Regions from separate parts of the Thermosipho sp. 1070 genome, predicted to be linked through region 3. Evidence: riboswitches for the same ligand, from Rfam matches in the RefSeq annotation. Region 3 holds a riboswitch; each other region holds the start of a gene.
The links. Region 3 has a riboswitch for cobalamin ahead of Y592_RS01320 (ABC transporter substrate-binding protein). Riboswitches for the same ligand answer to the same signal wherever they lie in the genome.
Positions count from the first base shown of each region.

Region 1: another riboswitch for cobalamin. It lies ahead of cobT (nicotinate-nucleotide--dimethylbenzimidazole phosphoribosyltransferase); the one in region 3 lies ahead of Y592_RS01320 (ABC transporter substrate-binding protein).
Region 2: another riboswitch for cobalamin. It lies ahead of Y592_RS05040 (bifunctional adenosylcobinamide kinase/adenosylcobinamide-phosphate guanylyltransferase); the one in region 3 lies ahead of Y592_RS01320 (ABC transporter substrate-binding protein).

Region 1 covers NZ_CP007121.1:970,760-973,023, reverse strand. The annotation lists gene nagA (N-acetylglucosamine-6-phosphate deacetylase) at 1-773, shown strand, start outside; cobalamin riboswitch at 752-952, shown strand; gene cobT (nicotinate-nucleotide--dimethylbenzimidazole phosphoribosyltransferase) at 1,004-2,020, shown strand; gene Y592_RS04810 (diphthine--ammonia ligase) at 2,022-2,264, shown strand, end outside.
Region 2 covers NZ_CP007121.1:1,018,129-1,020,392, reverse strand. The annotation lists gene Y592_RS05050 (adenosylcobinamide-GDP ribazoletransferase) at 1-6, opposite strand, end outside; gene cbiR (cobamide remodeling phosphodiesterase CbiR) at 1-613, opposite strand, end outside; gene Y592_RS05040 (bifunctional adenosylcobinamide kinase/adenosylcobinamide-phosphate guanylyltransferase) at 610-1,107, opposite strand; cobalamin riboswitch at 1,162-1,326, opposite strand; tRNA gene Y592_RS05035 (tRNA-Pro) at 1,353-1,429, opposite strand; gene Y592_RS05030 (GGDEF domain-containing protein) at 1,504-2,264, shown strand, end outside.
Region 3 covers NZ_CP007121.1:266,919-269,182, reverse strand. The annotation lists gene Y592_RS01325 (FecCD family ABC transporter permease) at 1-239, opposite strand, end outside; gene Y592_RS01320 (ABC transporter substrate-binding protein) at 236-1,117, opposite strand; cobalamin riboswitch at 1,176-1,367, opposite strand; gene Y592_RS01315 (1-deoxy-D-xylulose-5-phosphate reductoisomerase) at 1,359-2,264, opposite strand, start outside.

The DNA of each region.
Region 1 (2,264 bases), 700 kb from region 3:
ATGTAACACAAAATTTTTCAAATGCCACGCACCCTTCCCTTATGGGATTGCACTTTGAAGGCCCTTTTTTAAATAAAAAGAAAGCGGGAGCTCAAAACAAAGCATATATACAATCTTTTAACGATGCACTTCCACAACTTAAAAATGTAAAAATTTTAAGTTTTGCACCAGAACTTCCCAATTCAAAGGATCTACTGGAAAAATTAAGAAAAAACAATATTGTTCCTTCAATTGGACATTCAAATGCAAATTACAAGATTTTTAAAGAGTTCTTTGACCTTGATGTTAAAAGAATTACACACTTTCCCAATGCCCTATCTACGTTACATCACAGAGAAGTTGGCATTGTAGGTGGTGTTTTTTTACACAAACCGTACGTTGAGATAATTGCAGATTTTGTACATTCATCTCCTGAATTTTTAAAATTAGTATACCAAACACTAGGTGCAAAAAAAATTATCCTTATTACAGATAGTATATCAGCCACAGGACTTGGCGATGGTATTTACACACTGGGAAATCTTCTTGTAAAGGTAAAAGATAATATAGCAAGGCTTGAAGATGGAACCCTTGCAGGAAGCACACTAAAATTCATAGATGGGCTCAAAAATTTCAAAAAGGCCACCAATTGCTCTCTAAAAGAACTCTCATGGGTATCTTCTTTTAACACACTTAAAAATTTAAAAATAGACACAGGACGGATCAAAATAGGATATGATGCTAAGTTTGTGTTACTAAATCAAGACCTAAATATTATAGATACTGTGGTATAATTTTAGAGAAAATTTATACTAAAAACATCCAAGAAAAGGGAACACCGGTGAAAATCCGGGGCTGCCCAGCAACCGTAACCGGGGACGAAATCTGCAAATACCACTGGGGGAAACCTGGGAAGGTGTAGAAAGTAGGATGATCCGGGAGCCGGGAAACCTATCTTGGATGTATAAATTCCACAAAAGCTCAGGGCTTTTTGTGGAAGTTTTTGTTTGTAGGAGGGGATAAAATGACACTTAGGGAGAAAGTCATCAACAGACTAAACAACCTCACAAAGCCTGTAGGAAGTCTTGGATACTTGGAAGAAATAGCATTAAAAATTTCTCTTATCCAAGAAAAAGAACTTCCAGAACTTTTTAACGACAAAAGGGTTTATGTATTTGCAGGAGATCATGGGGTGGTAGAAGAGAAAGTTTCGGCATATCCAAAAGAAGTAACATTTCAAATGGTCCTTAACTTCTTAAACCAAGGAGCGGCAATTAACGTTTTTTCAAAACACGTGGGGGCAAAAGTCTATGTTGTTGATGCAGGAGTTGACTATGATTTTGATCAACATCCATCTTTAATAGTAAAGAAAGTGGGATATGGTACAAAAAATTTCACAAAAGGTCCTGCTATGTCAAAAGATGATGCGTTAAAATCCGTAGAGTATGGACAAAAAATTGCAAAAGATGCAATTAATGAAGGTGCAGACTTACTGGCTATAGGTGATATGGGAATAGGAAACACTACCACTGCAACTGCAATTGCAGCTGCTTTTGGATTTAATCTAGATGAAATACTAGATATAGGTACTCCTATAGACAACGAAAAACTAAAAAGAAAAAAACAAGTTGTGGAAAAGGCGATAAAAGTAAACAATCCCAATCCATCAGATTCCATAGACGTCCTTTCAAAAGTGGGGAGCTATTGCATAGGAGAAATGGCAGGATTTATACTCCAAGCAGTTGAAGAAAAAATACCAGTAGTTATAGATGGTTTTCCCACTACAGCGGGATTTCTCATAGCATATCATATAGATAAAAAGGTAAAAGATTACGTCCTCTTTGGTCATAAGTCCAAAGTAAAAGGACATAAAGTAATACTAGATTCAATAAACGAAAGACCTATTTTGGATTTAGATATGCGTCTTGGAGAAGGTACAGGTGCGGTACTTTCTATGTACCTGATCGAAGCTGCGATAAAAATGATAAGGGAAATGGCTACATTCGAATCTGCAAATGTTTCAAAAGGAAGCGATCAATAAAATGGGAAAAGTATTTTGTTCATGGAGTGGAGGAAAAGATTCCACACTTGCCTTGTACTACGGTCTTAAAAAATTTACAACGATTGATTATCTATTTACAATGTTATCAGAAGATAAGATTCATTCAAGGGCCCACGGCCTACCAAAACACATATTGGAACAACAAGCAAAAAGCTTGGGGCTACCACTTATAACTAAAAGTAGTAGCTGGGAAAACTATGAAAAAAACTTTCTTAAATTCCTA
Region 2 (2,264 bases), 750 kb from region 3:
AATCAAAACTATCCCTCCAAAGAGTTAGTGAATGCAAAAAATCTCTTAAGTCAAATACTTCAAAACACACATACTCTAAATTTGGTGAATATTTCAACTTTTTCCTTATTACTTCCAAAGTATCTTTGTCCAATTTAAGATGGTCTTTCCCATTTGAAACACCCATGACATGGTATTCTATTGAATTTTTTAAAAAATTCTCCGTAACCTTTGTCCCAAGCAAATGATGTCCTATGTCAAAAACTGTCCTATCGTGTAAAAAAATATCTTCTTTCAAATTTTCAACTAATATCTTCTCAGATTTTTTTAAAAACACCTCTATACCATCTAACGGATGTACGATGTAATTTGAAATTTCCAATCTACTATTTTCAAAAAAACAAAAGGCTTTTTCAACGTTAAAAATACAATCTGTTGGTAAGTGAACGTTATACTCCAGATTAAATTCTTCTGCTATTTCCTTTAAATCTTCTATTTCGTTCAAAAAAATATTCTTTGTATTTGTATCCCAGCTAAACACCAAAAACTCCACAAAATCCACCTTATCTGCTATAACTTTTACATTTTCAAGATAAGTGCCTGGAAAAAGCCAAGAAGTAGTTCCTAACTTCACTTTAATTCCACCCCTATCCCCGATACCATCAAATAGACTTTTTGTGCTATCTTTACAATATCTTTATTTAAAAGTCCTAGTCTTTCTACATATTCTCTTACTTGTTTGTTTTCTGGAATTATTCCCCACCCCACTTCATTCGTAACACAAACCAATGTATAATCAACTTTTTTAATACTTTTTAAAAATTTTTCTAAATAATTTTCTATATCTTTCTTGTAATAGTAAAGATTTCCAAGATACGTGGTAATACAATCCAAAATAGCAAATTCATATTTTCCATTTAAACTTTCAATTACTTTATCTACTTCAACAGGTTCTTCAAAGGTGTCAAAACCTTTTCTTTCACTTTTATGACGGTTTATCCTATTTCTCATCTCTTCATCAAAAGGAACTCCTGTTGCAATAAATGCTTTTTTCTTGTAACGTCTTGAGAGTTCAAGCGCAAAACTACTTTTTCCAGATTTAACCCCACCAGTTACTAAAATAACCACCCTTTATCCCCCCAAAATAAAACAAACTTTTCCCACATTGCCCTAGCAATTGGGAAATATCATTTACTACAGGTAGGTCTCCCGGCTCCCGGATCATCCTACTCTCTGCACCTTCCCAGGTTTTACCCAGTGGCATTTGCAGATTTCGTCCCCGGTTACGGTTGCTGGGCAGCTTCGGATTTTCACCGAATTCCCTTAACCTGCAGTATTGAATATTTAAAAAATGGCCGGTAAAACCGGCCAACTGGTCGGGGTGACTGGACTTGAACCAGCGACCTCTTGCGCCCCATGCAAGCGCGCTAGCCAACTGCGCTACACCCCGTTATTCTACTTTATATTATATTACATCTAAAAAAATGTGTCAAATTATGCTAAAATACTTTTGGAGGGATTTAAATGATTAAATTTTATTTAAAGTACTTTCTATATACTCTTTTTATCTTTTTAATCTTGTTTTATATATTTTATTCTCTTGGCAATCCAAAAGGCATTGAAATTTCTAGAATAAATAATACAACTTTACCAAAAGTTATTATACTAAAGGCCTTTAAAACTATATCCTTTCAAATACCCGTACCTAAAAATTCAAAATACGTATTTTTTCCATTCATAGAAGGTTCTTCTTTTTCCATTAAAAACAACAATTTTCCAATATTTACATTTGGTCTTGGAAAATCTGGACGTACGTGGTATACTCCATTTTTGATACCTATACCAAAGGGTGTAGATGTTCTTACTTTGGAAATTTCAGGAGTTTATTCAATAGGTCTTGGAAAGTTCTTTTTTATAAACGAATCAGAAATATGGAAATATTCTATTTTGAAGTTCCTAACCGACAACTTTTTAAATATTTCAATTGGTCTTATTTCAACATTGGGTTTTCTTTTGTATTTACTTTCGAAAAACACCGGAATAACTAGACAAAAAGCGTATAAATATTTTGCGTTTTCTAGTTTTTTGGCAATTATATGGTTATTGGATGTTATTAGCTTCGAACACTTTTTCTATCCACTTAGGAAATTATTTATTTCCTGTGCTTATCTCTCATTTACGTTTTTAATACGCGGGATCGATTTATATAATTTTTCAACAATACAAAAAAATACAAAAAGATTCTCATACTTAAATATTCTGGCAAGTATATTACCACTCTTTAC
Region 3 (2,264 bases):
TTCATTATTGTTTGAAAAATATTTCCTACTAAAGCTAATATTGAACCAGAAATTATTCCCATTAAAATTCTGGGGAATCTTACATTCCATATTAAGAATTTAATTCTTTCATTTGGAGCATTGAATATATAAGAAACTGGTAATTTGACACTACCTATTGAAAGATTTAAGAATAAAATTAAAAGAAAGAAAACTGGAAGGATAATCCTCCCAGTTTTAGGATTAAGAAATTTTTTCATTTATTTCCTCCGTAAAAGAAATTATAGAATATATCAAGGTATTTTACTATATTGGGTGAGATTGAGCTAATATCATTTCCATCAATAATTAATACTTTGTCATTTTTAACGGCTTTTAAAGATGAAAAGAGTTTATTTCCCTTTATCTTTTCTTTTATTTGATTTGGATCACCATATCCTGCTATTATTATTACATCTGGGTTGTTTATAGTTAAGAATTCCCAATTTACAGAGAACCAACCGTTATTTCCTGTGTATGGTGCACAGATATTTACTCCACCAGCAATAGTAATGAGTTCGTTTATGTAGGAGCCCGTTCCTGCAGTCCATAAATCTTTTGTTTCATCGTTGGGTACTGTAATTGTAAAGAATACCTTTGGTCTTTCATTAAGTGGAATTTTTGCAGTTTTTGTACCATAATCTTTCAATTTTGATAAAATTTCATCTTTTATCATTTTTGCTTCTTTTTCCTTGCCAAACACACTTCCAAGTAACATTACGTCTCTTGCTACATCATTTAAGGAAACGGGATTAAGTACCAATGTTTTTATTCCAAATTTTTCTAATTTTTCAACTTCTGGAAGTTGAAACCCGCCAAAGATAATCACAACATCTGGGTTTAAAGACAAAATTTTTTCAATGTTTAAAGGTACCATATTTCCAATCTTTTCTGCGTTAAAGCTATCCCAATCTGTAACTCCGACTATTTTTTTGTCTAATCCAAGTTTTAATAAAAATTTAGTTGAACTTGGTGCTGCAGAAACGACTTTTTCAGGCGTTTTTTCAAAGACAACCAGTCTTCCTGCATCATCTACAATAGAAATTGAAAATGCAATAAAGCTAAGAACAACTAAAAACAAAACCCCTAGTTTTTTCATATCTTCACCTCCTGGTTATATTTAAAAGAAATCGACCACCTTTAGGGACCGTAAAGGTGGCTTTTTCCTTCTAAAAAAAGGTATCCCGACTCCCGGTTCATCCTACTTTCAGCGCCTTCCCAGGTTTTCCCCAGTGGCATTTGTACTGATTTCGTCCCCGGTTACGGTGGCGTCCCCGTGCCGGATTTTCACCGGCTTCCCTTTTTTTAGAAGAAATGTATCTCACGTAAATTATAACACATCAAAAATTATTTGCAATTTGCCTTGCAAGTTTATCTACTTCAAAAACATCTTCTAAATCCCTTATTTTGCCATTTATTTTTTCACATGTGTCTATAACTATCTTTGAGATATTGTGAAACTTTATTTTACTTTCCAAAAACATATTTACTGCAACTTCATCTGCTGCGTTAAAAGCTACTCTTTTTGCAAGATCTTTAATAATTTTTTTACCATAAAAAAAAGCGGGGTATTTTTCTTCACTTACCTCTGTAAAAATAAAATTTTCCTCTTTAAACTCTGGCCAATTTAGGTTTATATACATTCTCTTTGGATAAGTCAGTGCATATGAAATTGGTATTTTCATATCAGGGAATCCAAAGTGTATTTTTACTGTACCGTCTTTCAAGAAAACTGCACCATGAACTGTGCCCGTGGGGTGTATTAATACATCTATTGTGTCTAATTCAAATAATTCATATGCTTCAATTACTTCAAAGGCTTTATTTATCATAGTTGATGAGTCGACTGTTATTTTTTGTCCCATATTCCATACAGGGTGTTTTAATATTTCTTTTGGAGTGAGGTTTTCTATGTTATCATATTCTCTTATTGCGCCACCTGATGCGGTTATTAATATTTTTTCTACGTTTTCATCAAAAATCTGAAAGATGGCAGAATGCTCGCTATCAACTGGTATTAATTCTACATCTTTACAAGCTTTTTTTAACAATGGTCCTGCACAAACTAAGGCCTCTTTTGTGGCAAGGGCAAGTCTTTTTGTGAATTTAATTGCTTGGAATGTGGATATAACACCATTAAACCCAGGAATTGCCGCAACAACTATATCTGGGGTTGTTTTTTCCAAAAGTTCCTCTATGGAAGAGACATTTGATAATACTTGTGAGTAATAAAAATTTACATTGTA